Regions from separate parts of the Staphylococcus ursi genome, predicted to be linked through region 1. Evidence: riboswitches for the same ligand, from Rfam matches in the RefSeq annotation. Region 1 holds a riboswitch; each other region holds the start of a gene.
The links. A riboswitch is a leader RNA that binds a small molecule or an ion and turns the genes downstream of it on or off. The one in region 1 is predicted to bind thiamine pyrophosphate.

Region 1 (11,207 bases):
ATGAATCAATTTAAATATGGCGTGAGGTTATTATTAAAAGTATGTAAAAAAGGGCAAAGCGAAATATATCACCCCACCCTTTGAATCACTATGATGCATTGACCGCTTTATAACGCTTCACTGTGTAAACCATGATTGGAATCACAACAATGAGTTCAACTGCAATACCCATCAATGACACGGTATCGACTTGAGCACCTGTCAAAGGTTGCGCAATCAACACAAAATCCCATACAAAATGATACATCATTAACGGAATAATATTGCGAATACGTATCGCTAGACAACTGAACACTAGACCGAATAAAAATGTCGCTAATAGCTGAATAGGCACTGCGTATAGGGGTACACCTGCAAATACATTCACTGCATGCAGTAACGCAAAAAATACGGCACTCATCACGATGCTGAATATGACACCGTGACGTTCTAATAAGACAGGCAAGACGATACCTCTAAACATCAACTCTTCCGAAAAACCGACAAGCATCGTCGTCAGCGCAATTAATCCTATCATTGGAAGGCGCCCTGTCCAGTTTCCTGTAAATAAAAACAAACTTAACATCACAATAAAAATGATAATAAAGGGAATGAGCCACTTAGAAAAATGAAAGCGTGCAGACAATGCGGTTAATTTCAATTTTTTATAAACGATAAAAGTCAATGCCGCAAAAATGATTTCAAAAAAGACGATGACGCGCACCATTTCTGGGTCACTATAGCTGAAACCTAATGCGGACACAATCGCCATACCTATGCCCATGAGTATGATGTATATGACACCTGTCCACACGGCAATTTGTTCTCTTTGAGTCATCACTACATACCACCTATTTTCACTTTTGTTATTATCATACCAAAAATCATTTGAATTGCATTGGAAACAGATGAGAATGTTCATTTTACATACAATTTTTTCGTTATATTTTGCCTTTTATAGTTGTTTCCAATTCTGCAACTACTTATAATGTCACTATTAAAAGAAATAAAAGGAGGTTATTTTTTGAAAAGCGACCTCACGTCTCGTAAACAAAAACATACCCATCCATCACATCAACAACGTCAGCCCAAATTCGAACCTTCTCCATCATCTAATCCGAAATGGCTCATTGCACTCATCATTTTAATCATCATCATTGTGCTTGGTGCGATGATTTATGGAGGTTACCGTTTGTCTCAAGTTAAGCTCCATTTCAACACTACAGAAAATAAAGCGACAACCACTCAAACCCAGCAAGGTACTCACACCGTTCACCTCGATGTTCTGTCATATGACTTCAGCCAAGACTTTATGCATAGTGATCGTATTGATGGTTATCAAAACTTTCATATCGGAGAAACACGTAAAGATGTCGAGGCAACCCATGGTCCTCCAGAAAAAACTGTTCAAATTGATGGTCGTGATGCCGCGTCATATGGTGATATTGCTGTCAGTTATAACGCACAACATCAAGTCGAACATATCTATGTCACACCACATCAAGTTACGACTGCACAATTTATCGGTGTTCATCAAGCGCCTAACATGACAGATGGCAACATTTGGTATTACGATAGTCACCAAGACAATCCATACACAATTAAAGTTTACACACAAAATGATCAAGTCATTGCCATCGAAAATATTCCACAAATTTAAACCATAACAAAGTGTCTAGGAACGCGCAGAATCATTCAGCAATCGTTAGAACACGGAATGTTTAAGCTACAACGTACAACGTTAAAAACGAACCAAAAAATCACGGTCACACTTCAAACACTGAAGTATAGCCGTGATTTTTACATTTCTTTAAATGCCGCCGTTTCATATGAAACATCCTTATGCTTCAACTTTTTCAAATGTCCCCGGATTAAACTGAAGTTCCGCACGTTCTAACGGCCAATATCTCACAAATACTTTTCCTACAATACTCTTGTGTGGCACGAGTCCTACTGTATATGAGCGACTATCGATACTGTTCAGGCGATTGTCACCGAGGACGAGATAATGTCCTTGGGGTATCGTTGTACTTCCCTCTGACCCCTCAATATCCGACAAAGTTTTCGGTCAAAAATTCAGCTGCTTTTTCTTTTTTATTCGCTTTTAAATAAGGTTCTTTTATCTTTTGGCCGTTAATATACAATTGATCATCTTGATATACAACACGATCACCAGGAACGCCTATAATCCGTTTGATAAAATCACGTTCCGCATCTTCATGAAACACAATGACATCCCCGTGATTAAGCACATTCAGCTTTTGAGACAGTTTGTTCACAATGACACGGTCACCTGTTTCAAATGTAGGATGCATAGATGCGCCATTGACCGTGTAAGGTGTGAAAATAAGCCATTTTACGAAACCGACGATCACTAGGGCGATTACAATAACTATTAATATAGCTTTTGTTTCTTTTCTCATTCTATGCCCCTTTCTTGCATACATTTCAATTTCTATGCTACTTAATATTTCACAACTTCACAACAAGAGGCAGTCTACCGGCACACTTACCGAAGACTACCTCCGCGATTAATATTGAATTGTTGCCGTAATTCTAAGCTGGTCGCCTGTTTGATTGCGGTACGTATGCGCTGTATTGGCATTAAAACTGATTGCTTGTCCCGCTTCAATTTCATAGTGTGTGTCTCCAACAGTAAGTGTTAAAGTGCCCTCATTCACAATAATGTATTCTTTCGCACCTTCTTGATGTGCATCTGATTCGAGTATACTGTCCGCATCCATACGCATACAAAACATTTCAAACGCATGTGCCGCCTCATATGGAAAGTAAGGATAAACGACGACCGAGCGATCATCATTATAAATCGGCTGAATGTCTGAACGGTCTATTTTTTGAATTGCTTCATTTTCTTCACTAATTAATGAAGTCAATGGAATACGTAATCCATTTGCGATTTTCCATAATGTATTGATACTTGGATTCGCTGCCCCTTTTTCAATTTGACTAATCATTGTTTTACTAATGCCAGTCAATTGTGCGATTTTATCTAAACTAAGACGATGCGCTTGACGGTAATATTGTAAGTTTTCCGCAACGACTGTGTTAATATTTTCCATTTTTGAGCCCCTTCTATTTACAATATAGTGAACATCATGTACGATATAGTGTGTTCTTTATATAGAACGTTTCGTCAATTATACCAAATATAGAGAGGAGTTGACACTTTGGAACAACAATCTAGCCGTATCAACTGGTTACTTTTTATCGGTATTATGCTCATTGCCGCTAATTTAAGAGCACCTATTACTTCAGTAGGCGTGGTATTACCCGCGATTAAAGATACATTAAACTTATCCAACACAGCCGTCAGCTTTATTTCCATCATTCCTTTATTAGCTTTTGCGATCATTTCATCACTTGTCGCTAAAGTGAGTCACCGTTTCGGAATGGAGCGCTCACTCTTTGTCGCTTTATTATTGATTTTATTCGGTGTCATTTTAAGAAGTGTGACAGAGGTCAGTTTATTATACATTGGGACGATACTGATTGGTATCGGGATTGCATTTGGTAATGTCCTCGCACCCGGAATGATTAAATCCAAATTCCCGTATCGTATAGGTATTATGACAGGTTATTATACCGTCGTGATGAACATCTTTGGTGCACTTTCATCTTATGGCGCCGCACCGCTACTTAAAAATTACAATTATAATGTTGCATTAGGCAGTATTGGCATCGTCGCTTTCATTGCAGTGCTCGTATGGACGTTCCAGTTACGTCATCATGCTGCACAAAAACAAGTCGACCTATCACACGCTGTCAATGTATGGAAATCACCACTCGCATGGCAAATTATGCTACTCATGGGGGGGCAGTCTCTTATTTTCTATTCACTCATTAACTGGCTACCAGAATTTTTATTATCGTATGATATTCCAGTGTCACGTGCAGGTCTTTATTTGTCGATATTACAAATTGCGATTATTCCATTAACTTTTGTCACACCAATTTATGCAGCACGACTTAAAAACCAAGTCTTACCTATCGCATTTACAGGCGTTCTCTTTACTGTCGCTATTTTAATATTAATGTTTGCGCCGCGCATGGCCCTCTTATCACTCATCATTATTGGTATTGCACTTGGCATTGCGTTCGGTTTGGTGAATACACTATTTAGTTTACGTACCGAAAGTGGTTTAACTGCAGCGAAATTGGCAGGTATGTCGCAAGCAGTGGGCTATTTGTTGGCATGTATCGGACCATTGTTCTTCGGTATTTTACACGATTGGACAGGACAATGGATGGTGTCATTATTAGTATTACTCGTGACAGGCCTTGCGATTATGACGATTGGATCAAGATCAGGACGAAATACAACTATTGAAAAGACTTTAGAACAATAACACTTGATTTGACTTAGCGGATTTTCCACTACAGTTGATTCCTCAAGCGTCTCGGGTTGCTCTTGCAATCTAATCACTTTTCTTCAAATTTAAAAGACAGGCGTGGTTTGAATTATTTTTCAAACTGACGTCTGTCTTTCTGTTTGCTTAAAATGGATCGTTTATAATTAACTCCATCTTTCTTCAAAGCGGCCGACTTTCCATACTACCATCGCAATAATCCATGAAAGAATAAGCACGATGACTAATGCATAACCGAGCCAACCGAAATCTAATTGTGTCACCCAGCCGAGAAAACCATTTTTCCAATGCCATTTTTCACCAAGTAATTGCACGATTTCGACGCCACCAATGAGTAAGGCGGCAACGACTGAAATGGCGGTCATCGTTATGTTATAGAAAATTTTACGTGCAGGTTTGTCAAATGCCCAATGATACGCGTTTGTCATCAATACACCATCCAATGTATCTAACAAACTCATACCCGCAGCGAACAAAATAGGTAATGCGATAATCCCTAAAAACGGCACGGTATGTTGGGCTGCACCTGCTGATAATGCCAATAATGACACCTCACTCGCCGTATCAAAACCCAGTCCAAATAAGAAACCTAATGGGAAGATGTGCCAACTTTTTTGAATAAACTGGAAGAGCGGTCGAACAAAACGCATGATTAAACCGCGTGATTCGATGCGTTCATCCATTTGTGCGTCTGTAATGTTTCTATGACGTAATTGACGGAATAATTGAATCAGTTGTACTAAAATAACTAAGTTTAAAATACCGATTAGCAATAAAAAGACACCTGAAACAATAGTACCAATTAATCCGCCTGTCGTTTGAAAGCTTTCCAAATGACGTTGTGCCCAAGTCACCGCAATACCTAATGCAGCCGCCATTAAGAAAACAACGGACGAATGCCCTAATGAAAAGTAAAAACCCACACCCATTGGATTTTGTTTCTGTTGGAGTAATTTGCGCACGGTATTATCAATCGCCGCAATGTGGTCCGCATCAAATGCATGACGCAATCCGAGTGTATAAGCAATGATGCCCATGCTCATTAATAACGGGTATTGCGAGCCGCCAATCCACATCAAAACGATACCGACAATATGTAATAAAATGACAATGCCGAGATAAGGATAGGCATGTTTCATATTTTTTATGTTATTCATTTCATTTTCACCTATTTCTATTTTAAGATAATAAAATCATACACCTTTTTCTTTTTATTTCAAATTTTTAGCTCTATGATATTGCAAAAAAACATTTAGAGAATAATGATATTTTTATATAACACAAAACATGTATACCTACCAAGTGATCAAAAATAAAAAGAGCCAGGATCCAAACCTCATCCCAGCTCTTGTATTTAATTCGATTAATGATAAATTTTACTCCCTTGTGCCTTAAATTCCTCAGCCATTTCTTGCATACCTGCTAATTTTTCTTTATGGGCATCACGAATATTGTGAGAAATACGCATTGAACAGAATTTCGGTCCACACATGCTACAGAAATGTGCCACTTTAGCTGATTCTGCTGGCAATGTTTCATCATGGAAAGCACGTGCACGGTCAGGGTCGAGTGATAAGTTAAACTGATCTATCCATCTGAATTCAAAACGGGCTTTACTCACCGCATCATCCCGATCTGTCGCACCTGGTAACCCTTTGGCGATATCAGCGGCATGTGCGGCGATTTTATACGTCACGACGCCATCACGCACGTCATCTTTATTCGGTAAACCGAGATGCTCTTTAGGTGTCACATAACATAACATCGCTGTCCCATGACTTGCGATTTGAGCTGCACCAATGGCTGATGTAATGTGGTCATATGCCGGTGCAATATCAGTTGTTAACGGTCCGAGTGTATAAAATGGCGCTTCTTTACAATAAAAGTCTGCCAGCTCTTGGTTTTCTTTAATTTTATGCATCGGTACATGTCCAGGACCTTCTATCATCACTTGGACATCGTGTTCCCAAGCAATCTCTGTCAATTCGCCTAACGTTTTCAGTTCAGCAATTTGGCTTTCGTCATTTGCATCATAAATCGAACCTGGACGTAAACCATCGCCCAATGACACCGCAATATCGTAACGGTTCAATATTTGACAAATTTCATCAAAATGCGTGTATAAAAAGCTTTCTTCGTGATGGGCCAAACACCATTGCGCCATAATTGAGCCGCCACGAGACACGATACCAGTTAAGCGATCCACCGTTAATGGCACATATCGCAATAAGACGCCAGCATGAATCGTAAAGTAATCTACACCTTGTTCAGCTTGTTCAATTAAAGTATCTCGATATATTTCCCAGGTTAAGTCTTCCGCGATACCGTTCACTTTCTCCAACGCTTGATAAATTGGCACCGTACCGACTGGAACTGGCGAGTTACGGATTAAATATTCACGTGTCGCATGAATGTTTTTTCCTGTCGATAAGTCCATCATCGTATCGGCACCCCAATGAATCGCCCATACTAATTTTTCAATTTCTGCTTCAATAGACGACGACACGGCAGAGTTACCGATATTGGCGTTAATCTTCACTTGGAAATTTTTACCGATAATCATTGGTTCTGATTCAGGATGATTGATATTGTTCGGAATAATCGCGCGCCCTCTCGCAATCTCATCTCTGACAAATTCTGGACTCACATTTTCACGTGCTGCAACGAACTTCATTTCTTTAGTAATCATGCCTTGTTTCGCATAATACATTTGTGTTACGCGTTTACCCTCTCGTGCACGTCTCGGTTGATATTTGAATGGATGTTCAACAATATTTTTATGTGTTTCTGAATGGTAACCGTTGTCGATAGATTGCACTCGACGTCCTTCATAATGCTCGACGTCTTGACGGTCTTCAATCCAATCTGTTCGCAACGCCGGAATGCCTTTCGTGACATCGACTTCATATGTGTCATCATGATAAGGTCCTGCTGTATCGTAGACGACGAAAGGTTCATTTTTCGTTGTCCCTTGTTCGGTTACCGTTTCAGACAATGCGATTTGGCGAAATGGGACTTGAATATCCTCATCCTCACCTTGCTTAAAAATACGTTGACTTGCTGGAAAGTTTTTCTTTAATTCAATTTGTTCTTGTTTCATTCAATTAACCCCCTCTGACTTTACTAAGAGGCATTAACATCACTGAAAATAATAGGCAAAATAAAAACGCACTCAAAATAATTCTAAAGTGCGTACGAAAACGAACGAATCTATTAAAGTGCGTCAAAAGTGAGCCGAAATCATGTATGTTGCATCACAACACGATTTCGCCTTACAAATGAACACAAGTCAGTCATGAAGGTTTCGTTTGCTTCCCTACGCTAGTATGATCTAGATCAGGTTCAAAGGGTTGAGGCGTTAACCTCTTTCAGCGCATTAATGGCACCCCTAGCAAATTCCATATTTAAGTTTTACAACAGTATCGTATCACTAAAAATGTAAAATGACAATTGATGTCATAAAATTAATTTTATTGCTTTATTTTTGTCATTTGATTTTTTTAGAGATTGGGCTTTACTAAACAAAAAGAAAAGCTAGGAACAATGCATCTCCTAGCTCCTTTTTAATTGGATTTACAAAATAGGCGACAGTAATTTAGCGATAGACTGCTTGAATTTCACCCAATTTGAACGGGCCGCATAACGTTCTGGTGTCAGTTTTTGCGACACTTTCAAATCTTCTTTAAATGCTGCAATTAATGTTTGCGCAATCTCTTCGTTATACACAATCGCATTGACTTCAAAGTTTAATTTAAAGCTCCGTTCATCCATATTAGCAGAACCGACTGATGCGACTTCACCATCAATGACCATCATTTTAGAGTGAATAAAGCCATTTTCATACGTATACACATTGACGCCATCTTTCATCAGTTGCGCGACTGTCGTTAATGTCGCCCAATGCACAAACGGCTGATCTGGCTTGTTAGGGACGATCAGATGAATGTCTACACCTGCTTTAGCGGCAATACGTAAGGCGTTCACGTAACCAATATCTGGTACAAAATAAGGCGAATGCATGTAAATCGTGGACTTCGCATTCATAATCATTTTCAAATAAGCAAATTCCAGTTGTGGCCATTCACGATCCGGTCCACTTAACCCGAGTTGTAATGCGACATTGCCGTCTTTTCGTGCATTTTTCGGGAAATAACGAGCAATGTATTTCAATTGTTGGTCTTCATCGACTTGTGAGTTCCAATCATGAATAAAGCTTAATTGTAATGCATCCACGCCATCACCTTGAATACGCAAATGGGTATCACGCCAGTAGCCCATTTTTTGATCTAAACCAAGATATTCATCCCCAACATTAAAGCCACCGACATACCCAATATCGCCATCAATCACAACATTTTTTCGGTGGTTCCGGTTGTTCACACGGAAATTGATAAATGGAATGATTTTCGCATGGAAAAAGGCTTCCACTTCAACACCCGCATCAACCAAACCTTTTAATTTTGACTTTCTCAATTGTTTAGAACCAACTGCATCATACAATAACTTCACTTCGAGACCTTCCCGAGCTTTATCTTTCAAAATTTGTAATATCTCAGTGCCTAACCCATCCATATTTAAAATATAAAACTCCATATGAATGTATTTTTGCGCTTCTCTCAAGTCTTGTTTCATTTGATTAAATAATTCATGGCCATCTGTAAAAATGGAGACATGATTGTTTTCACTTAAAAAGCTCGCTTCTCGTGTTAACATCATTTCAACCAAATCAGACTGCTTCTCTACTACAGGGTTGTCTGTGCTGAATTGCTTGTTTTTAAAGTGTTCTTTTTGATTTTTAACACGTGTCCGCGCATCTTCTACCGCTTTACTTTCATCATGCCGTGTTTGTTTCATTTTTACTGCGCGACCAAAGAAAAGATATAATAAGAAGCCTAATGTTGGCATAATAAAGAGCAACAGTAACCAAGCCCATGTAGACGTCGCATCTCGGCGGTCTCTTTCCATAAAGATAATCACAAATGCGAGTACAATATTGATTAAGAAAAAGAAACCTAGAAAGATACGATAAATCATATTCACGCTCGGATCGAATATGAGTTGCATCACGAAAACCTCCTTTACACATATTTTAATCATATACCCCGTTGATTCAATATGAAAGCTTAGCGCACATTCAATCATCAATATATCACTTTTAATTTTATCTTCATATTCTTTCACGTTTTTATTTTTTTAGTATACACTGTAATTGAAAAATAAGGAGGTTTTTCAATGAATGATATCAAGTATATTTCTTCGCAAGACGGTACGCAGCTCTACACAAAAATCAATACAGCCGATGAATGATTCTCTTTTAGTGATGAAACGATTAATGTCATTATTGTGCATGGTTTAGCTGAACATCTTGATCGTTACGATGAATTGACTGATTATTCGGTCAACTATGATTATCATGTCATTCGCTACGATCAACGCGGTCGTGGGCGTTCTGAAGGACCGAGAGCTTATTATGACAACAAAGACCAAATTATTGAAGATTTGACGGCAGTCGTGGACTATGTGAAGGCGCATTTTGAAGGCAAAGTATTCTTAATTGGTCATAGTATGGGTGGTTTCGCCGTCTCTATGTTTAGTACCCGTTTCCCTGGTCGTGTGGATGGTATGATTACTTCTGGTGCAGTGACACGAGACAATAACCAATTGTTTGAAGAAGCGTACGGTGAACGTAAAATTCCAACCGATACGTATTTTCCAAATGATATGAGCGACGGACTATGTTCAGATCCACGTGTTGTTGAAAATTATCAGCGTGACGACCTCGTATTAAAAGAAATTTCGATGGGCTTAACTTATGCGATAATTGATGGCGTCATTGAAGTTAAAATCTAAACCGTATGACTTTGTAGATGACGTACTCATTATGCATGGCACAGCAGATGGCCTCGTCAACCCACAAGATGCCTTACAATTTTATCAAAAGCCGAAATCGCATCAGAACATAAATCATTACGCCTTTATGATGGTTTAGAACATGAACTTTTCAATGAACCTCATTACAATAACGTCATTTTTGAAGATGTCGCAAGCTGGATGACAGAAGTGACTGCACGTAAAAATCAATTTTAAGTATTGATATAACTTGAAGATGGTTGAGGGCGCAGCATCGAATACATAATGCCGCCCTACTCAATCATCTTTTTTCTTTCTACATTTTCGACATTCCAAGGAACTTCTACTGTATAGACTTGCGGATGTGTACGGGACATTGTACATTTTAGACAGAGCGTGTGAGACGACTCAATTTTATTTTGAAGGAGAACAACATGAAACCCGTTTATTTCAACCATGATGGTGGTGTAGATGATTTAATTTCGTTATTTTTACTTTTACATATGGATGATGTGCAACTCATCGGCGTGAGCACTATTGGAGCAGACAGTTATGTTGAACCTGCAGAAAGTGCATCACGAAAAATCATTAACCGTTTCTCAAAATATCCGCTAGATGTGGCAGCTTCGGAAGAGCGAGGTAAAAATCCGTTTCCGAAAGGTTGGCGTATGCATGCCTTTTTCATGGATGCATTACCGATTTTAAATGAACGCGTGCCGGTACAATCTCGTTTGAGAGACATTCATGCTTATGAAGATATCATCGAGCGTATCGAAAATGCGAATGAACCGGTGACGTTATTATTTACAGGACCTTTAACGGACTTAGCGAAAGCGTTAGAAGTTGCGCCACACATTACGCAAAAGATTGAACGTCTCGTGTGGATGGGCGGCACATTTTTAGAACGTGGTAATGTAGAAGAGCCTGAACATGATGGCACAGCCGAGTGGAATGCGTTTTGGGATCCTGAAGCCGTAGAAACTGTGTTCA
Region 2 (11,207 bases), 910 kb from region 1:
ATTTTGATGTGACACCCGTTACAAGTGATTCAGAAATTGATGATGTAAAGGTAAATAAAGGTGAAGTCGTATTTGTGAATGGTTATGGTGTAGCAAACAATATCTCTGGGTTAAAAGAAGGTATCCAGTTAAATCTCGGTGACCAAAAGAAACATGTTCAATTAAAAGTCAAAGAAATTTCAAATCAGTTTTATGTTGCCAATCAAATTATATTAGGTCAATCTCTAGCAGTTGTGAATCAACAAGATTTTAAGACACTACAATCAACACAGCTCAATGATAAACAAAATGGTCCTGCAACGCAGATTGGTTTCGATTTAAAAAATAAAAAAGACTTAAAAATAGCTGAAAAATGGAATCAGCAATTGAATAAAGAGATTCCACAAAACCGAACAACGCTACTGGAACAACAACTTCAATACTCAGGTATGTTTTTATTCGTAAGCAGCTTCTTAGGTATAGCATTCCTTATTGCAGCAGGATGTATTATCTATATTAAACAAATGGATGAAACTGAAGACGAAATGCAAAACTATCGAATTTTACGTAAAATGGGTTATACACATCAAGATATGTTTAAAGGATTGGCATTCAAGGTGTTGTTTAACTTTGGCTTGCCTTTAGTCATCGGCTTACTGCATGCTGGTTTTGCTGCAAGAGCTTTTAACGAATTAATGAATGGTAAAAATTTTGTACCTGTATTCGTTGCAATGGGAATTTATGCAATCATCTACTTTATATTTGCATTACTCGCTTACATGCATTCACGACGTAGCATTAAATATTCGATTTAAAATAGTAAAATTTAATCCGATATTATGACGTAATGAAAACATGTCACTATTTTGAATCGTTTTAAAGGCATGATAGAAATCTTGAAATATAGAGGTTCTATCATGCTTTTTTAGTATATAAAACGCGTCAGCTTCATCTAAAAAGATAAGCGCACAGCCATTTTGTCTGATGATATATATTTAGTTTTAAAAGGATGACATATTTTATAAATATAACAATAAATCATTTGAATGATAACAAAAGCTTATCATATTTGGGAGTGGCTGATAGGATGAATCTTTTAAATTAAACTTTAAAAATATTTTCAAATTCTTTAAAAAGTTTATAATACCCCTACATTTGAGATTAATAATACCTTAATGGTTACAGAATTTTCGAAAATAAACATATATTTAATGAAATATGTTGATGATTTTAAGAGGTGAAATACATTAACAAAATAAAATGTTAAGGTTTTGTAAATTTAATTGTAGCTTCTTTAAATATGTGCTATTTTCGAATAGGATTATGAAAAAATGTGAAAACATTGAGCACTAATAAAATTGAAAGTTAAAAAGGTGATGCTGCCTGCACATTATATTTTGAGTTAACAAAGGATTAACAATATTTTATAATTAAAGTAACATAACTTTTACAATAGTGATTTAGGTAATCGCTGAATGGAGGATTTTAACATGATTAGGAAGAAAAAGGATAAGTTCATGGAGCGTCTAGAGGATATGATTTTCAATTTAGACCGAGCTGCAATTGAATTCGGTAAAATGGATTTCAACACACATTTAGATTTGCGAGCTTATGCCGACAACGTGAAGACGTATGAATCACATGGTGACGAATTGATGCATCAAGTGATTACAGATCTCAATCAAACATTTATTACACCAATTGAACGTGAAGACATTATGTCGTTGTGTAATGCGATTGATGACGTCTTAGATGCGATGGAAGAAACGTCCGCTATGTTTGAAATGTACTCAATAGAATATACAGATGAATACATGTTAGAGTTTGTAGATAATATTCAAAAAGCAATCGGGGAAATGAAATTAGCAATTGGCTTAATGACAGAGAAAAAGCTTTCACACATGCGCGTACATTCAATCAATATTAAAGAATACGAAACAAATTGTGATGGTATTTTACGTCAATCCATTAAACATATCTTTAATAGTGAAACAGACCCTGTCACTTTAATTAAGATCAAAGACATTTATGAAAGTTTAGAAAATATTGCTGACCGCTGCCAAGCTGTTGCGAATAATTTTGAAACAATCATAATGAAAAATAGCTAAGGGAGTCCTCATTTATGGAGTTTTTGTTGCTTATTACAGTAGCTATCATTATCTTTTCGTTATTATTTGATTTTATTAATGGATTTCACGATACAGCGAATGCCGTAGCGACAGCAGTATCGACACGTGCTTTAACGCCGAGACAAGCCATTTTCTTAGCGGCCATTATGAACTTTATTGGTGCTTTGACATTTACAGGTGTGGCTTCAACAATTACAAAAGAAATTGTGGATCCATTTACATTAGATAATGGTCTCATCGTTGTATTATCCGCGATATTAGCTGCAATTGTGTGGAATTTAGTCACTTGGTTTTATGGGATACCGAGTTCGTCTTCACACGCGTTAATCGGTGCGATTGCTGGTGCGGCGATTGCTTCTGCAGGTTCAGTTGATGTATTACACTATCAAGGTTTTACAAAAATCGTACTTGTTTTAATTTTATCGCCTGTGATTGCGTTCGTTGTAGGTTTTGTAATGTATACGATTGTCAAACGTGTATTTAGAAATGCGAATTTGACACGTACGAACCGTAACTTCCGTATTTTCCAAATTTTCACTGCGTCGTTACAGTCGTTCTCACACGGGACGAATGATGCGCAAAAATCAATGGGTATCATTACAATGGCGTTAATCGTAGCGAATATGCAAACAAGTGTCGAGCCAGCATTATGGGTAAAAGTTGCCTGTGCTGCTGCAATGGGCTTAGGTACAGCAGTCGGTGGTTGGAAAATCATTAAAACTGTCGGTGGTAATATCATGAAAATCCGTCCTGCGAATGGGGCGTCAGCAGACTTAGCATCAGCGTTAACGATTTTTGTCGCATCATCATTACATTTTCCATTGTCAACTACACACGTTGTTTCATCTTCAATTCTCGGTGTGGGCTCATCGAATCGAATTAAAGGTGTGCATTGGAATACAGCAAAACGTATGATTGTGACATGGGTGATTACATTACCTATTTCTGCACTGATTGCCGGTCTTTTTTACTTCATTTTAAATTTATTCTTATAATGATAAATATAAATAAGCAAGGAGCTGAGATGTATGTCTTGGCTTCTTTTTTATCAAAAGCCAATTGATTTTGGAAGTAGTACAGAATTTTTATGTGTGACAAAGGTTACGTCGTGTTGCTCAGGCAAAGATGATGAGACTTTCCTCAAGCGTCGCACCCATTTTGACAATTTGTAAAACGCAATGGTTCCAGCATGTTCTATTCCGTTAAAAGGGCAACAAAAAAGATTAACTAATGATGTCCGAAAACACCTTAGTTAATCTCTCTGTTCACTATATTAATGAATATAATTGTATGATGAAGCAATTGATGCTGGAATTGTACGATAATCTTGTTGTCCTGGTGGTGTATTGTAGTTCATTTCTGAAATTAAAATACTACCATCACTGTTCACACGTTCAACAAAAGCAACGTGACCTATTGGACCTTCAAAGTTTTGCATAATTGAACCTGTTGTTGGATTGTGGTCTACTGTATAACCATCAGCTGCGGCATTAGCTGCCCAATGATCAGCGTTCCACCAATACGTACTAATAGGTTGACCGATTTGTGCGCGACGATCGAATACATAATACGTACATTGCCCCCAGTCGTATAAGTTTTGATGGCTAAATAGAGGTGTGTTGTATTGGCCGCTTGTTGAGATACTACCTGTACCGCCAGCGCCACCTGTTTTTGATGCAGTGTTGCCAGCATTACCGCCAGGGATTTGAAGTTGTTGGTTAGGATGGATTAAGTAGCTCGTCAATCCGTTAGCACGCATTAAGTCTTGAACTGACACACCGTATTTTGTGGCAATCATATTTAAAGATTCGCCAGCTTGTACAGTATAAGCGCCACCAGTTTGTTGTGGTACAGTAGCAGAAGATGGTGCACCACTACCGCCACCAATGGATAAGACTTGGCCTGGGAAGACCATGTTGTTTTGTAATTGATTGGATTGCTTAAGTGCATCAACTGTCGTTCCATATTTTTGCGCGATGGACCAAAGTGAATCACCAGATTGGACTGTGTATTGTGTTGACGCGTCAGCATCTTGATGATTGAGCATAGCGACGGCTGCCGCACCTGAAGTTAACGTACATGCAAATGCGAGTTTTTTCAATGTATTGCCTCCTTATTTACACGAATGATAAGATGTGTTGAGCAATGAATAACGAAATGTGTAATTTGATTATTAATTCAATCATTATGATAACAAAAATATTGTAATATTGGGGGGATGTTACGAATCTGTAATGTTGCGAAAAATATAGTTTTGCTATCGTATTGTGCTTAAATGTTGTCACTATCCAATTTATAGAAAATTTGATTTGCAAATCTTTTGAGATAATTAAAGTTTTTGTAATATAAATGCATCGTTTATCAATGGAATAGTTGTATCATTTCTGCATTTGATTCTGTTGTGACATACCGTAAAATAGAAGAAAAGGAGGCAAAATGAGATGGCAACACAAAATCAATCCCGTTCTGCTTATGGTAAAGTATGGTTGTTTTTTATGTACTATTGGCTGATTTTTGGGATTTCAACATATTTTGGACAATTTTTACCGATAGCTTGGCGACAACCACTCTCTATCGGACTACTCATCTTAATCTTAGCTTCGATGGTATTTCAACGTGTGCGCTTTAGTGGCCCGATTATTTCTCATATTTATACGATTGTCGTCGGATTATTATCTTATGCGACATTCATGTATACATTGCAAGATTTAGGTGCGCGTTTATTTTTCAATATGGTTATTTTAGCCGTATCTGGATTTGTCATTTTTGGTATCTTCGGTTATTTTTGGATTAAAGATGCGTCGAGCTTAGGGAAATATTTATTCGTGACATTAATCGCGCTCATTTTAGCAAGTCTCGTTGGTTGGTGGATTCACAGCCCGATTTACTACACGATTATTGCAGTTGTCGGGTTATTACTTTTTCTATTGTATACACTTTATGACTTCAATCGTATGAAGCGAGGTCAGTTTTCACCACGAGAATTAGGTTTTAATTTATTTATAAACCTTTTCCACATCATTCGTTATGTGTTAGAATTAGCTCGTATAATGAAACGATAAAACAATTGAATATTTGAAACAATCCACTGGAAGTGCCGTTCATAATGGCTGAGATTGAAATGTTGATTTCAAAATTCCTGAACCTGATCCAGTTCGTACTGGCGTAGGAAAGTGGCTGTATTCGTGTCAAATGAGGCTACTTTTCTATTGTAAATAACGAGGAAAGTAGTTTTTTTATTGTGAATAGAAAGGGAGGGAAAAGGCGATGATGATTGTGATTACACCGTATGTTGTACTAGATGACTGGCATATCAAAAGGCTCTGTGCTATTGAAAGTCAGATAGTAGGTGTCATTTTACGGACGCCTATGAATCGGCACCCACTCAAGCAATGGATCACCCAATTATTGGCGAATGGCTTTCCAAAATCTAAAGTCATCATACATACGGATGTGACATTAGCGATTGAACTCGGCATTTCAAATGTGCATTTTAAAGAGGGAGATTACCGTGCTGCATCATTAAAGCAAGCGCACCCTCATTATCAAGTGAGCACATCGACACATTCAGCAGCGATGGTTCGTGAAGCAAAAGCGCAACGATTAGATTTTGTGTTATTTGGACATCTTTTTCCAACCTCGTCAAAACCTGACTTGCCACCGCGAACACAACTTGAAATTGATGAAGTTTTGACCATTGATTTTCCGGTAGTGGCATTGGGAGGCATTACAGCTGACACAGTACAACATATATCGTCTCATTTTACAGGAATCGCGTGTATCAGCAGTGCATTTAGACATGAACTTCAATCGTTTGAAAAGATGGTTGATAATTGGTCATTAAAGAAGGTGAAATGAATGGAAGTTTTTGTGAACGGAGAGCAGCAACAATTTGAAGAAGGCACGACAGTACAAGACATTTTAGACCATTTCGGTATCGAATCGAAACGGATGGCAGTCGAACGTAATGCAACAGTCGTTAAACGTTCAGCATGGGCCACAACTGAAGTACGGCAAGATGATCGATTAGAATTGTTAGAATTTGTAGGAGGCGGTTAACAGATGTTTAAAATTGGACATTTAACATTTCATTCAAGATTATTTTTAGGTACAGGAAAATTTGAAAGTGAAGCGATTCAGTCTAAGGCGATTGAAGCATCAGAAACAGAAGTGCTCACATTTGCGGTCAGACGTATGAGTTTATATGACCGAAACTTACCGAATCCATTGGCGAATGTCGATTTATCAAAATTTACAACATTTCCCAATACAGCAGGTGCGAAAACGGCAGAAGAAGCGGTGCGTATTGCTGAATTAGCGCGTGAAGCTGGCGTGTGTGACATGATTAAGGTCGAAGTGATTGGCGATGACGATACATTATTACCTGATCCGTTAGAAACGTACAAAGCTTGTGAAATTTTATTAGAAAAAGGCTACATCGTTTGTCCGTATATTTCAGATGATGTCGTATTAGCGCAACGACTAGAAAGCTTAGGTGTTCATGCGGTGATGCCACTTGCTTCTCCTATTGGTACAGGTCGTGGCATTACGAATCCACTGAATTTGCGTTATATCATTGAAAAATGTGACGTGCCTGTCATTGTAGATGCAGGGATTGGTTCAGCAAAAGATTGTGCCGAAGCGATGGAACTTGGCGCAGATGCAATCTTGCTCAATTCGGCTGTATCTCGTGCACAAGATCCAGTGAAGATGGCTGAAGCGATGAAAAAAGGAATCGAAGCGGGTCGTTTAAGTTATGAAGCAGGTCGTATTCCAATTCGTTATAATGCAGTGCAATCCAGTCCATCTGAGGGGTTAGGCTTTTTATAATGACACGCTATCATAGACAAATACGCTTCCAACATTTTGGGGAACAGAGCCAACGTCAGTTACAACAATTACACGTATTTGTCATCGGCGTCGGCGCTTTAGGTAGTGGCATCGCTGAGCAATTGGTGAGAAGTGGTGTTGGCAAACTGACGATCGTCGATAAAGATGTGGTGCATTTATCTAACTTACATCGTCAAAGTGGCTATGTTGAAGCAGATGCTGAAGCGATGAAGCCGAAAGTGTTTGCACTAAAAGAACGACTCGCGATGATGAATCATGAAGTAACAATCGAACCGTTATACGAAGAAGTGACAGCACGCAATATTGAAGGCATTCTTGAGGAACTACAACCGGATATGGTACTTGATGGTTTGGATCGTTTTGAAACACGTTATTTAGTGAATGAAGCGACACGAAAATTGGATATTCCTTATGTTTACGGTGCAGTAGTGGGGAGTCAGCTGAGTGTCTTTCCAATCAGTCATGACGGGCCTTGTTTACATTGTGTGATGCCGGATGTGCCAGAGACGATGGAAAGTTGTGACCTTAACGGAGTGTTGCCACCCGCTGTTCATTTGGCGAGTAGTTTTGTCGTGGCAGAAGTCTTTTATTACCTGATGCATGGTGATTTTTCTTACCAAATGACGACCAGTGATATTGATCAAGGTAAAGTGAAAAAAATCTCGATTCAAAGTCTTAAAGAAGTGGACTGTCCCGTATGTGCCAAGCAACAGTTCACGCGTCTACAAAACAAACAGCTTAAGTCTACGCAAGTGTTATGTGGCGGCGTGTATCAATTCAGATTGGCTCCAGAACAATTTGAAGCGGCCATACGTACAGAAGTCACAATTTTAATTGATAATCCTTTCATTAAACGATTTCGACTTGAAACGTATGATATGACATTGTATCAAGATGGACGGTTATTAGTATATGACGCAGAGGATATTCACACGGCACAATCCGTCGCTCGAAAATTGTTTGAACAACCCATTCCTATTTAGAATGTTGCTATTGTCTAAATTTTACATGTATAATAAAGGGTACTCAAAAACGTATTTGAAAGCGAGATGGAAGTCATGGGACGTAAATGGAATAATATTAAAGAAAAGAAAGCGCAAAAGGATAAAAACACAAGCCGCATTTACGCTAAATTTGGTAAAGAAATTTATGTAGCGGCAAAATCAGGTGAACCCGATCCTGAATCAAACCAACAATTAAAATTTGTCCTTGAACGCGCGAAAACTTATTCTGTACCCAACCATATTATTGATAGAGCGATTGAAAAAGCGAAAGGTGGCGGCGAGGAAGACTTTGATTCACTCCGTTACGAAGGTTTCGGTCCAAGTGGTTCGATGGTGATTGTGGATGCCTTAACGAACAACGTCAATCGTACAGCTTCTGACGTGAGAGCAGCTTTCGGTAAAAACGGCGGAAATATGGGCGTATCTGGCTCAGTGGCTTATATGTTCGACCATACGGCGACATTTGCATTTGAAAGCTTTGATGCGGATACAGTGCTTGAAGCTTTAATGGAAAATGATATTGACGTACGTGACGTCATTGAAGAAGGCGGATTAACGATTGTATACGCAGAGCCTGATCAATTTGCAACTGTACAAAAAGCGTTAGCACAATTAGGTGTGACATCATTTGAAGTCGCTGAACTTGAAATGTTGCCACAAACTGAAGTTCAACTTTCAGCGGAAGATCAGGAAACATTTGAAAAATTAATCGATGTATTAGAAGAATTAGAAGACGTTCAACACGTTTATCATAATGTAGAACTTGCATAGTCACTGGAGGTCAATGCTATGGAAGCACAAGATTGGGTGCGCCATTTAGAATTAATCCCTCATCCAGAAGGGGGCTATTATCGCCAAACGATTTTAAGTCCGGATACGACGAATGAAAGACCGCATTATTCTAGCATTTATTTTCTATTAGAGGATAAGAATATTTCGCATTTCCATCGTATTGATGCGGATGAGATTTGGTATTACCATGCCGGTGAAACGCTGACGATTCATATGATTTTTCCAGATCGTACGTATTGTGCCGTGCAATTAGGTCCGAATGTCGTGGACGGTGATGTATTGCAATATGTTGTGCCAAAAGGGACGATATTTGCGTCTTCCATTGAACGTGAAAATGCCTTTGCGGTTGTCGGTTGTATGGTGCAACCTGCATTTCAATTTGAGCATTTTGAATTGTTTACACAAGCGGAATTGTTGGCATGGTATCCGGAGCATGAGGAGATCATTCGAAAATATGCGAAGGTTTCGGTGGATTAATAGATTTGTTTGAAAGGCTGATGAGATGTGATGTCTTGTCGGTCTTTTTGTTTTCGCAATTTATAGTGGATCGGTAAACTCAACTTAAAAAATCGTTCGAATCGGGCTATGTTTCCTGAACATTTGCCTCAACTGCGCGATATTTATTTTGAATCTTATTTATCAAGGCTTGTATATCATCTTAGTAAAAAAATAGGGTGCTCGAGTGCGTGTTTATCATGTTTTTGATTAAATATGAGCTTGAATCGCTATGAATTTTATATGATTGGATAGTTGCAACAAGTGACATCCTACTTCGATTTATATATAATGAAAAAAAGGGAGTTGGTGGCTGTGAAAGTGAAATATATTGACAAACGTCACTGGCGTCGCCTCTTAGACCATGATTATATCGAAGTTAAAGTCAATAATAATAAATTTAAAGGCATAATAGGTTTAATTTCAATCAAAAAGGTGAGAGATCCTTTAGAGGTGACTGTTGTAAATCAACGAATGGTAGTAGCTGACGATGGCTATCAATGGCTACAAATCCTGCCAGAGAAAAAGCGTTACAGCATGACAGTAATGTTCGATGACAAAGGACAACCTTTACAATACTATTTTGATATTAATTTAAAAAATATTATACAAAAAGGCAAGGCACGAACGATTGATTTATGTTTAGATGTGCTTGCTTTACCAGATGGCCAATATGAACTTGTAGACCAAGAAGACTTAGAGCGTGCATTGAAATCGAATCAAATTACGCGAAAACAATATCATGAAGCTTATGTGATTGCACATCAATTAATGATTCAAATTGATGAGGATTTTGAGAGTATACAAAAGAAAGCGATGTATTGTTATCACAAAATTAATCGCAAATACCAAAAGCAAGAAAAGTATAAACAGTTTGAAACATCAAATGGAGATGGTTTTCACACACCGTAGCAACCACCACTGTGTGCTGTGAAAGGATTTCTGCACACTGGACAAATATCTTGTCTAGTGTTTCTTTTATTTTGAGGAGGATGTACGATGAAAATTGATGATTATCGGTTATTAATTACTTTAGATGAAACACGCACACTGAGAAAAGCGGCTGAACGTCTTTATATTTCACAACCTGCTGTGACACAACGTTTGAAATCCATTGAACGTCATTTTGGTGTGGACATTTTTATCCGTACGAAAAAACAGCTGATTACAACGACGGAAGGTGCGATGGTCATTGCTCATGCGAAATCGATGCTGAAACAAGAGCGTTTATTCCAAGATAAGATTAAGGCGCATGTGGGTGCAATTAATGGGACGTTATCAATTGGTTGTTCCTCTTTAGTCGGTCAAACGGTATTGCCAGAAGTGCTGAATCGGTACACTGCGGAGTTTCCAAATGTTGAAATTCAACTACAAGTAGGCTCTAGTGAACATATTAAAGCGAACCATAATGATTACCATATTATGATTGTGAGAGGTAATCAATTGTTAAATATGCACAACGACCACTTGATGGATGATCAACATTATTTCATCTACCCTAAAAATAAAGAAACTGAATTACAAAAGCTACCTTTTATTGAATTTCAAGCAGACCCGGTCTATATTAATCAAATCAAGACATGGTATCAACAACATATGTCACAAGATTATCATGCGCGCATTAAAGTAGACCAAGTCGCGACGTGTAAAGCGTTGTTGTTGAGTGGCGTAGGGGTGACGATTTTACCGGAAATTATGGTAAAAGACTTAGATGCATCTCAGTTTGCGATGTTAAAAGTGGACGTAGAAGAACAATCTTTAGTCCGTTCTACTTATTTAAGTTATGACATGAGTATGGTACAGTTACCTCAAGTCAGTTCATTTATTAATGTATTTAAGACATATTTACACATTGAAGATATCGAATAAAGACATGTGATGAATAGAAAAAGAGAGCACAGCATCATGCGATTCAATATCAATTTTAAGTATATAAGGGAGAACACACATGTTTCGT
Region 3 (11,207 bases), 1.4 Mb from region 1:
ACTGTAAAAGTAAGCCGCTGATGTTCCCATCGCAACGAGGACGTCCATGTTCGCACTTTTACTTTTTAAAGATTTATACGCACCGATATAAAACTGCCAACCGAGTACAAATTGAATCGGCGTTGCTAAAATAAATTGAAACCAGCCGTTCATTAAAAGATCTGGAACTGGAATAAAACTTAAAAATGAAAAATGTCCGAACATCGTATACAGTAATGGTAATGCTAAAATTAATGAAATAATGAATTTCGCTTTTTGTCGCTTCAATTCATCATTTTTTCTTTTAGCTGTTTCATCTTTCGTCTCCATTGGAAAAGCTTCATAACCGATTTTAGCGACACGTTCATAAATCTCTTCAATCGTAATCTGGCTAGGGTCATACTTCACTGTCCCATTTTCCATGACTAAGTTGACATTCATTTGGTCAATTCCCGCTTCACGTTGGAGCACACGTTCGATACGTGCTGAACAGGCAGCACATGTCATACCTGCAATTTTGAAAGTTTCTTCTTGAGTCATTATGTCATCTCCTATACCTATAGAGGGTATATTTTAAAAACGAAATGAGGGCTTATCTCTCATCTCTTCAATGAAAAACTAAGCCCTAATTCATACTGAATGATGATACAACGTCATATCCTTGATCGTAAATACGTTGCTTCACATCTGCTAATGCACTTTCTTCATTGACTTCCACTTCTACTCTATTTTCAGCAGGGAATGCCTCTACATGTGTCACTTGTTCATTTTCTTTTACTGCACCTTCAACTGCTGCTTTACAATGTGAACATGTCATACCTTCTACTTCAATGATGTGTTTTGCCATTTTTTACACTCCTTTATGTGATTGGATAACAGGAAATCCTGCATCATAAATTTCTTTTTCTATCGTGTTCAAATTTGCTGGCGTGTCGTAAGTCAATGCAATTTGTTGTGTCGTCAAATCGATATCAACTGACTCAACGCCAATTAAACGAAGCAAACGATCAGATAGCTGTTGTTGCTGTTCTTCAGTTGTCAGTTGTGTTACTTTAACATAACCATTTTCCATAAATGTACCTCACTAATCTTTCATGAGTTTTTGAAACGTCACCAATAATTCTTCCATCGCTTCGTCTTGATGACCCTCTTCAATCTTATGCATAATACAACCTTTCATATGATGATCTAATAAACGCGATGCCACACTGTTTAAAGCCGAACGTGTCGCTCTAATTTGTGTCAACACGTCATCACAATAGACATCTTCATCTATCATACGGTTGATTGCTTTCACTTGGCCTTCAATACGATTCAAACGCGACTTCAAGTTACGCTTAATTTCTTCAGAATGATGTGCTTGTTCAGTCATGTCACATCCCCCAGATTCATTTTGATACTTTAATGATATACCCTATACAGGTATGTGTCAATGCGTAAAATTCCTCTATTTTATAGAACATGATACAATAAAAGCACTTCACGAAAAAGGAGATAAAAGTGATGCCAGAGGTTTTTTATGCGATTTTTTACAATCAAAATGTACTCATCAACTACTTATTAGTCGGTGCATTTTTATTAAATTTAATCTTCATCTTTACCATTATTTTTATGGAAAGAAGAAGTGCGAGTTCTATATGGGCTTGGATTTTTGTATTGGGATTATTCCCGCTTATTGGCTTTATATTATATTTATTATTTGGTAGACAAATACAACGAAAAACTATTTTTAAACTCGAACAACGAGATCGTATCGGATTAGACTCTATCGTCAATGAACAACTCACTGCTCTTAAAAATGGCGAGTTTGAAGTTGACAACCCTCATATTCAAAACTATAGCCGTATGATTCAAATGTTGCTTTATAATAATTCAGCATACTATACAAACAATAATGAAATTGAATTACTCACAGACGGCAAGCAAAAGTTTAATCGTTTAAAAGAAGATATTCGCCAAGCGGAAAAATATGTTCATATTCAATATTATATTTTTCGCCATGATACCCTTGGTAAAAGTTTGTTAAATCTATTAGAAGAAAAACTTGAACAAGGTGTCGAAGTGAAAATGTTATATGATGATATGGGCTCTCGTGCATTAACATTGCGTGATTTTAAACGCTTTAAGCAAAAAGGCGGTCATGTAGAATCTTTCTTCCCTTCTAAGTTACCGCTTATCAATTTACGTATGAACAATCGTAATCACCGAAAAATCGTCATTATAGACGGTCAAATTGGTTACGTTGGCGGCTTTAATGTAGGTAATGAATATCTCGGTTTATCTAAAAAGTTTGGATATTGGCGTGATACACATCTACGTATTCAAGGTAATGCTGTAAGCGCGTTACAGTTACGTTTCATTTTAGATTGGAACTCTCAATCGCACCGCGACAACATTACATATAGTAGCCAGTATTTTCCAAAACCTAAACAAACGAACAATGGAAATATAGGGGTACAAATTGCCTCAAGTGGTCCCGATGAATTTTGGGAACAAGTGAAATACGGATATTTAAAAATGATTTCGATGGCAAAAAATGATATTTATATTCAAACACCTTATTTTGTACCTGATGAAGCGTTTATGGATGCGCTCAAAATTGCTGCTTTAGGTGGCGTCAATGTCAACATTATGATTCCATCTAAACCTGATCACCCATTCGTTTACTGGGCCACATTCAAGAACGTAGCCAGTTTAATCGAAGCCGGCGCACGTGTTTATCTTTATGATAACGGCTTTTTACATGCGAAAACATTAACTATTGATGATGAAATTACGAGTGTAGGTACAACAAATATGGATAATCGTAGCTTTACTTTGAATTTTGAAGTGAATGCATTTGTATATAATGAAAAATTAGCGAGAGAAGTACGCGAAAGTTTTGAAGAAGATTTAAAAGTATGTAGCGAATTGACGAAAGAACGCTATGCACAACGTAGCTTATGGATTAAATTTAAAGAATCCGTCAGTCAGCTGCTCTCCCCTATTTTATAAGTTAAGGAATGACATAACGAAATGAAACAACACCCTATCCAAGCAGCAGAAAAATATATGAGAAAGGCACATCAGCATGATAGCAGCGGACATGACATCGCGCATGTGTTACGTGTTAGAAATCTCGCCGTTGAAATCGCACATCATTATCCGTCAGCTGACCATTACCATATCGAAATGGCATCTCTCCTTCATGACACTGTTGATGACAAATTAGCAGACCCCCAAAGTGCCCGTCAAACATTGTTGGCATTTTTAGACGAACAAGGGGTGTCATCGATTGATCAAGAAGCCATTTTTTACATTATCGACCATATGCGCTTTCGAAAAACTAAAGCAGTGGGCACACTCAAAACAATTGAAGCACAAATTGTCCAAGATGCTGACAGACTCGATGCAATCGGTGCTATTGGCATTGCACGTACATTCCAATTTGCTGGTCACTTTAATGAGCCAATGTGGACCGGCACACACTGTTTAACCGAAATGCAACAACTGTCAGATATAGACTCGGTACCACCATCAGCAATCAAACACTTCTTTGAAAAGTTACTCAAATTAAAAGATTTAATGAATACACCTGTGGCCATAGACATGGCGCAACAACGTCATAACTTTTTAGAGCAGTTCTTACAACAGTTCTTCGATGAGTGGGACATTGAAAATAGAACACATTAAAGAGGGCCTCAATACGAGACCCTCTTTTTAATATTCGATATGTTGCTATTTCTTTTTATTCTTTTTACTCACGACTTGTGTGTTCTTACCTGTTTTGTTGCCATTTTTTTCTGCTTCAAACTTTTTAATTAATGGCGCAACTTCTTCTTTTGCTTTTTTACCATATACGACATTAGCAATATAAGTTTGAACTACAAGGAATGCCGCCGATACTAACCAATATAAACCTAACGCCGCCGCAGAGCTGAATGAAATCCACACAATCATAATGGGTGAGATAATCATCATCATATAACCCATTTGACGTTGTTCTTGAGGCATATTAAAACTTGACACATATGCTTGGATGAAGTAAAGTACACCCGCAATGATTGTAATCCAAATATCCGGTTTATCTAAATGGAACCATAAGAAATCTGAATACTTCGTGATACCGCCACCAGACGGATATTTTAAGACGAAGAATAATCCCATGATGATTGGCATTTGAAGTATAAGCGGTAAACAGCCTAACATACTTGCCATTGGATTCATGTTGTATTTTTTGTATACTTGCATCATTTCTTGGTTCGCTGCCATTTTGTCTTCTTGTGTACGTGCGCGTTTTACTTTTTCTTGCGCTTCTGTAATTTCAGGTTTCGCAATTTTCATTTTTTCACGCATCATGTGCATGTTTTTATAGTTTGATAACATGAAAGGTAATAAGACGATACGTACAACCAATACGATGATAATAATCGCTAAACCATAGTTATTATTTAAATGATCCCCTAACCAGTGAATCAATCTGTCCATTGGTTGAACAAACGTATTAAAAAAGAATCCGTCTCGATTACTCGGCTTACTATAGTCACAACCCGCTAGAAGTAAAACTACACCTGCAAGCATTGTCATTAACGCTTTGTTCTTCATTTTTCCACCTCTAATGATATATTCACATAAATGATATTTTATCATAGAAATAGACAAGGTGGAAATATATTCCGACATAAATTGAACTTTATTTAAAATATTGCAAGTAACGTTTCACAGATTTTTCAATATCTGTACTATGTGTAATTGAAGAAATCGTCGCAATGCCATCAGCTCCGTTTTTAAGAAGCGGTGCAACATTTTCTTCTGTAATCCCACCAATAGCGACCATCGGAATATTTTCATCATATTCTCTCATACGTCGAATTAAACGGATGCCACCTGGTTTACTTGCATCAAGCTTAGAACTTGTTTCATAAACAGGTCCAACACCAATATAATCGACGTTTGTGAGGTCAGATTGATCGTATTCTTCAAAACTACCGACGCTGAGACCGATAATTTTATCTTCTAATAAATGTTGAAATGACTGTACTTTCGCATCTTCTTGGCCGACATGTATCCCATCCGCATCGACTTCAATAGCTAAGTCAACATCATCATTGACAATGAATGGCACGTGATAATGGCGACACAAATCTCTTAAACGAACGGCCATTGCTGTTTTCTCCTCACCTTGTAAAGATGAAGGGCCTTTTTCACGAAATTGATACATCGTAATACCCGCTTCTAACGCTTCTTTTAAAATGCCATCTAAGCTACCTTGTTTAACATCTTGTGTACCTGCAATAAAATACACACGTAACTGTTTTCGATTAAATGTCATTTTCACTCACTTCTCTCTTTTTAATCTCCATTAAATAGGACTCAGCTAATGTTTGATTTAATGCATCGATAAAAGCGACTAAAAATGTACCTGGTAAATCTGCACCCTCACGTAATTCAGCTTGTTCTGCTGAAATGTTATAGTATGAAACGGCTTCAATGAGTGGGTCGATAGATGGCTTTGTTTCACCTAATAGAAAACTGGCAACCACTGCGCCTAATAAACAACCAGCTCCTGTAATTTTTGTCAACAACGGAGAACCATTTGATAAGATGACCACTTTCCCATCTTGTAAAATGACATCATCTTTACCTGAGACGACAATAGCGGTTTGATACTTTTCGTAAGCTTGATGTGCAATGCTGACAACATCAATATCAGAAGCACTATCTGTACCTTTCATCGTCGTCGCTGTATCAACTAATGTCATCATTTCCGATGCGTTGCCTTTAATGACAGACACATCAATTTCTTCTAAAAAGCGTTGACAAAAATCTTTACGGAATTGCGAAGCACCCACTGCGACAGGGTCAAAAACGATAGGTACACCCATTTGATTCGCAGTCTTGGCAATAGCTAGCATGTCCTCACTATTTCTCGCTGTTAACGTACCAATATTGATTAATAATCCTTGTGTTACTTTGAAAAAATCTTCTGCTTCTTCTGGGGCTTCACTCATCGCTGGACTTGCACCCATACTCAACAAACCGTTGGCAGTAAAGTTTTTAACGACATCATTCGTATAACAAACGACAAGGGGTTGTTGCTTTCTGACTTCTGCTAAATAATTCATGTTAATCCCACCCATTTAATTTTTCATATGCAAAGTGATTCACTGGACCTCGACCTTTACCAATTTCTGGTGTGTGTTGAATCGCTAATGAAATGTATTTTTTTGCTTTGGCTACCGCGTCATAAACTGTTTTTCCTTTAGCTAATTCTGCTGTAATGACGGCTGAAAATGTGCAACCCGTGCCGTGTGTATGTTGAGTTGGAAAACGCTCGCTTTTAAACTCATAATGACCATCTTGCGTAAATAAATGATCGATGGCATCTCCTTCTAGATGGCCACCTTTAATAATGACCCCTTTTGAACCAATATCATGAATAAAAAAACGGCCAACTTGATGGATTTTTTCAACCGAATCGATTGTGACACCAGCGATTTCTTCAGCTTCTGGGACATTAGGTGTTGCCACATCTGCATAAGGTAACAGTGTTTCTTTAAGACGGTTACGCACTTTTTGATCCATTAAAGAATCACCACTTTTAGCGACCATGACTGGGTCAATCACATATGGGATATTAATCTTTTTCAAATATGATGCAATCACTTCCATCATTTCTGGCGTCGGAATCATACCTGTCTTCAACGCATGCGGCATTTCGTCATTAAAGACACTGTCTAATTGCTCTTCTAACCAACTTGCTTCTAAATTATGAATATGTTGCACACCCATTGAATTTTGAGCCACGATACTTGTCACTGCAGCCATGCCATAGACACCACAAGAATGAAAAGATTTCAAGTCTGCCATTGCTCCTGCACCACCACTTGGATCTGTACCTGCAATCGTTAGCGCAATTTTTGGTTTTTCCATCATTTCTCTCCTCCAAATTCCCATTTTTCAAGTTGATAAGCCATATTGAAAAAGTTTCGTTCATGAACCGTGCTTTGTAGAAAGTTTTGTCTCAATTGTTGTTGAACACTTTCGGAACTCGCTTCTGCATATGAGTCAAGCCAACGATCAATATAGGACAACAGCGTATCCATTTCTCTATTGTAAAAATCGAACCATGCTTTTAATGGATGATCGGCTTCAAAGTGATGATTTTCAATCGCCATTTTACCTATTTGTTGATACACATAAGGACACGGTGCCATTGCAGCAAGCGTATAAGCAACATTGTCAAAAGCATACGCGTTATAATACATATGTTTAATATAATGGTCGGCAGATGGATACCAATCCCCTTGTTGAATGATGCTTTGATAATCTTCACCGATATAGTCCGCTAAAATATGATGGGCCTCTACCTCTCCAGAACTCGCAAACTGAATTTGTTCTGTTAAAAATTGAATCTCATCTTTCGTATCCACTTTAGGTATAAGCAGCGCATATATTTTAGCAAATTCATTTAAATAACGTGAATCTGCGCGTAAATAATGTTTAACTGCTTCTGTAGCAATATTCCCTTTAAGCATGCCTTGTATAAAACCATCTTGATAAATTTGTTCAATCATTGGTTGTGCTTCTTGTTTAATTTGTTCAGAAAAACGCATCTTCATTCTCCTTTAATATGAAAAAAGACTACCTTGAAAGTAGCCTTGTTCACACATTTGAAGCATGCGTGTCCACGTGCTACTTCCCTACGTTGGTTTCATCCAAATCAGGTTCTGAGGGTCTGAATATCCATTCATCTCAGCCATAAATCGGCACCCCTAGTAGTCCTTCATTTTTTTAGTTATCTTTAATGTATCAGAAACCTAACACAAGTTCAATTATGTAAAAGCACTAAACAAATTGCAAAATATATGTATAGTTTAACAAAACAAATGACTCTATTAGATTATTTTACATTTCTTATGAATCATTCGTTAAATATCAATAAGAATAAAAGTGGTGATTGGCCACTAAATACAATGCACGTATTTAATAGCCAATACACCTCATTTTAAGGTTGATAGATAGACAATTTTGGTAGCAGGTTGTATACCAAATATCATTAGAGCTCAAGTCAATATGTTGAAGATAAAAGTAATGGTGTGAGATAAATCGAATTATTTCAATCGGAGAATATACTTTGAGAAGGGTTGATAAAAGTTGGTGGGATTATCAAATATTGGAAAAACTTTGCTTGTTGCTTTGCTATTCATCGTTGAACTCATCTTTGTTTGACTCTATCGTTACTGTACCAATTGGAGAGATTTGTGAAACGAGTAATTCTGTAGCATAACGTTTTTCATCATTATGGATGTAACGTCTGGTTTGGATTTGCCCGCTTATGGCTACAGTTGTCCCCTCATGGATGTTTTCATGAATTTGAAGAGCAATGTTACCGAACGCTTTACAATTTAAGTAATCAGTGATGGGCTTTTGGTTTTTACTTAAATACTCTCGCGTGACAGCAACGGTAAAGGTAACAAAGTAACTCTCTTCTTTTTCGTAAAAACTGGGCGGGCGGTTAATGATACCTACTGCTTGAAAATGGTTAATGTTGTTCACCTCCTGTACCCGTAATATAAACCTTTCAATGTGAAATGACAAAATGCAAATTCCCATAAAATTAAAGTATGCATCGAGGTGTATTTAAGCCTAATCGAGAATTATTTTAAAAATTGCGTTATAATGAAAAGTACCATAGAAATTTCGTAAAGTTTTTAAATGATATGGGGGTGGCTCCAATGAAGACGTTTAAAGCTGTTCGTTTTCAGATCGTTTCTGAAAATAGTAGCGTGGCTGAATATGAACTTCTAGACGGTGTAATTATTAATAAAGAAAATAGTGGTACGGGTTGGGTGTTAGAAATAGTTATTTCAGATATACATCAAGAACAGATGCAAGCGTACATGGAGGCAGAAGCACTTTTAGATATTCGTGTCGTTATTACGCGACCGTCTAATGATCCTGCGCTGTTTGATGCGACAATCAAGCACATTACACCTTTAAATGGCAGTATTTCAGTTGTATTTGAGTGTCATATTTATACATTGCGACAAGTTTATGCGGAAAATTTATTAGAACAACTTGTCAATGAAGGCATGCAAGGTCAAGAGCTCATCACAACGTTCAATCGCATGATGAAATCTAAACCACGTCTTAAAGATGAACGACAATAATATTTGAAGCATACATACATGTGCTATTATTCCCGCTTTTGAGACACTATAAAATAATTAAACCACCTCATTACGAAGACGAGGTGGTTTTAATGTATGATTTACGCATTTGGATCTTGTAATGCAAAAGTTAATTCGCAACTACATGCAATTTGACCATCAACGGTTGCTTTTGCAGTACCTTTACCAATTGGCCCTTTAATTTTTGTAATTTCAACTTCTAACACTAAAGTATCCCCAGGCACCACTTGCTTTTTGAAGCGACATTTATCAATCCCTGCAAATAAAGCCAATTTCCCTTTGTTTTCTTCACTATTTAACATGGCAACTGCGCCTGTTTGTGCCAACGCTTCAGTAATTAAAACACCCGGCATGACAGCATAATCAGGAAAATGTCCTTGGAAAAATGGTTCGTTACCTGATACTTGCTTAATTCCTACACAACGTTGACCCGGTTCGTATTCAACCACTTTATCAATCAATAAAAAAGGTTGTCTGTGCGGGATGATATTTTTAATTTCATTATAATTAAAGATTGTTTCCATTAGTGATGTCCTCCAATTGTTTTGATGATATGTTGCCAGAACCTTAAGTTAAATGTATTCAACACGTTATCATGGTTGATAATAAAGCCTGTCATTAAACCGACTACAAACATAATGATTGCTATAAAAGCAAATAAAGTTAATTTAAAACTGATTGAATCCATTAATGTTTGAAGCCAAGACGTCCATTTAGTCATTAACTCTTTCAATATTTGCACCTAAAGATTTGAGTTTGCCATGAAAATCAACATAGCCACGGTCAAGGTGTTTTAACTCAGTGACAATCGTCTCACCATCAGCAACGAGACCAGCTAAGATCAATGCTGCCGCTGCACGTAAATCAGTCGCTTTCACTTGTGCACCTTGTAACGCACTTTTCCCTTCAATTTTAGCGCTTCGACCTTCAACTGAAATTTGTGCGTTCATACGTTTGAATTCCGCTACATGCATAAAACGGTTTTCAAAAACGGTTTCAGTGACCAGTTTATGCCCTTCAGCTGTGAGGAGTAACGCCATCATTTGAGACTGCATATCTGTTGGGAAACCAGGATGTGGCAATGTTTTAATATCAACAGGCTGTAATTTTTCCGGTGCTGTCACTCGGATGCCCTCTTCTGTATAATCTAATTCGACACCCATTTCTTCTAATTTATATACAAGACTTATCATATGCTCTTTAATCGCACCTTTAACGAGTACATCACCGCGTGTAATAGCTGCTGCAATCATCAACGTTCCGGCTTCAATACGGTCAGGAATGATAGCATGCTTCACACCTTTTAATGATTCAACACCATTAATCATCACTGTATCTGTACCGGCACCTTTCACATCGCCGCCCATTTCATTGATATAGTTCGCTAAATCCACAATTTCTGGCTCTCTCGCAACATTTTCAATAACAGTACGCCCTTTTGCTAACGAAGCCGCCATCATGATGTTTTGTGTTGCACCGACACTTGGAAAATCGAAATGAATTTCATTACCGACAAGTCCTTGAGGGGCTTCTGCATAAATGTAGCCTGCTTCTTGATGAATCTCAGCCCCGAGAGCTTCTAATCCTTTCAAATGTTGCTCGATCGGACGTGAACCAATCGCACATCCTCCTGGTAACGCGACTTTAGCTCTTCCTAAACGCGCCAATAACGGCCCCATTACTAGAATACTCGCTCTCATCTTGCTCACGTATTCATATGGCGCTTCTTCACTTAAATCTTTCGACGCATCGACTGTTACTGATTGTTGCTTTTCATTATATTTAATCTTCGCATTTAATACGCTCAATACATTATTAATAGTTTCCACATCACTTAACGCCGGAACGTTGACAAGTTCACTTTTGCCATCACTTGCTAACAAAGACGCTGTGAGAATCGGCAAAACTGCATTTTTCGCTCCTTCTACTCCGACTTCACCTTTAAGTGTATTTCCACCTTTAACAATAATTCTATCCATCTTATTAATCCTCCACCATGCTTACAGCTCTATTCTATTTTTGCTCTGAAAATGAATCTATCTACCTATAACGTAT

Region 2: it holds a riboswitch for thiamine pyrophosphate, as region 1 does, so the genes downstream of both, GZH82_RS11435 (thiamine phosphate synthase) here and thiC (phosphomethylpyrimidine synthase ThiC) in region 1, are expected to answer to the same signal.
Region 3: it holds a riboswitch for thiamine pyrophosphate, as region 1 does, so the genes downstream of both, tenA (thiaminase II) here and thiC (phosphomethylpyrimidine synthase ThiC) in region 1, are expected to answer to the same signal.

The regions. Positions count from the first base shown of each region.
Region 1 covers NZ_CP048279.1:428,071-439,277, reverse strand. The annotation lists gene GZH82_RS01910 (CPBP family intramembrane glutamic endopeptidase) at 89-817, opposite strand; gene GZH82_RS01905 (hypothetical protein) at 1,004-1,639, shown strand; partial or broken gene lepB (signal peptidase I) at 1,820-2,402, opposite strand; gene GZH82_RS01895 (helix-turn-helix domain-containing protein) at 2,511-3,059, opposite strand; gene GZH82_RS01890 (CynX/NimT family MFS transporter) at 3,168-4,346, shown strand; gene GZH82_RS01885 (HoxN/HupN/NixA family nickel/cobalt transporter) at 4,514-5,524, opposite strand; gene thiC (phosphomethylpyrimidine synthase ThiC) at 5,731-7,467, opposite strand; TPP riboswitch at 7,664-7,767, opposite strand; gene cls (cardiolipin synthase) at 7,941-9,431, opposite strand; partial or broken gene GZH82_RS01870 (lysophospholipase) at 9,600-10,454, shown strand; gene GZH82_RS01865 (nucleoside hydrolase) at 10,652-11,207, shown strand, end outside.
Region 2 covers NZ_CP048279.1:2,414,822-2,426,028, reverse strand. The annotation lists gene GZH82_RS11460 (ABC transporter permease) at 1-794, shown strand, start outside; gene GZH82_RS11455 (DUF47 domain-containing protein) at 1,470-2,087, shown strand; gene GZH82_RS11450 (inorganic phosphate transporter) at 2,102-3,103, shown strand; gene GZH82_RS11445 (LysM peptidoglycan-binding domain-containing protein) at 3,382-4,209, opposite strand; gene GZH82_RS11440 (Bax inhibitor-1 family protein) at 4,550-5,170, shown strand; TPP riboswitch at 5,189-5,297, shown strand; gene GZH82_RS11435 (thiamine phosphate synthase) at 5,376-5,966, shown strand; gene thiS (sulfur carrier protein ThiS) at 5,967-6,167, shown strand; gene GZH82_RS11425 (thiazole synthase) at 6,171-6,938, shown strand; gene GZH82_RS11420 (ThiF family adenylyltransferase) at 6,938-7,942, shown strand; gene GZH82_RS11415 (YebC/PmpR family DNA-binding transcriptional regulator) at 8,018-8,734, shown strand; gene GZH82_RS11410 (cupin domain-containing protein) at 8,753-9,232, shown strand; gene GZH82_RS11405 (ribonuclease FAU-1 family protein) at 9,542-10,162, shown strand; gene GZH82_RS11400 (LysR family transcriptional regulator) at 10,250-11,119, shown strand; gene GZH82_RS11395 (sugar efflux transporter) at 11,199-11,207, shown strand, end outside.
Region 3 covers NZ_CP048279.1:1,974,033-1,985,239, forward strand. The annotation lists gene GZH82_RS09160 (heavy metal translocating P-type ATPase) at 1-519, opposite strand, end outside; gene GZH82_RS09165 (cation transporter) at 605-826, opposite strand; gene csoZ (putative copper chaperone CsoZ) at 830-1,051, opposite strand; gene csoR (copper-sensing transcriptional repressor CsoR) at 1,064-1,351, opposite strand; gene cls (cardiolipin synthase) at 1,483-2,973, shown strand; gene GZH82_RS09185 (HD domain-containing protein) at 2,995-3,651, shown strand; gene yidC (membrane protein insertase YidC) at 3,697-4,563, opposite strand; gene thiE (thiamine phosphate synthase) at 4,652-5,290, opposite strand; gene thiM (hydroxyethylthiazole kinase) at 5,280-6,083, opposite strand; gene thiD (bifunctional hydroxymethylpyrimidine kinase/phosphomethylpyrimidine kinase) at 6,085-6,891, opposite strand; gene tenA (thiaminase II) at 6,891-7,574, opposite strand; TPP riboswitch at 7,642-7,745, opposite strand; gene GZH82_RS09215 (single-stranded DNA-binding protein) at 8,161-8,517, opposite strand; gene GZH82_RS09220 (YwpF-like family protein) at 8,697-9,131, shown strand; gene fabZ (3-hydroxyacyl-ACP dehydratase FabZ) at 9,233-9,676, opposite strand; gene GZH82_RS09230 (DNA-directed RNA polymerase subunit beta) at 9,676-9,873, opposite strand; gene murA (UDP-N-acetylglucosamine 1-carboxyvinyltransferase) at 9,866-11,131, opposite strand.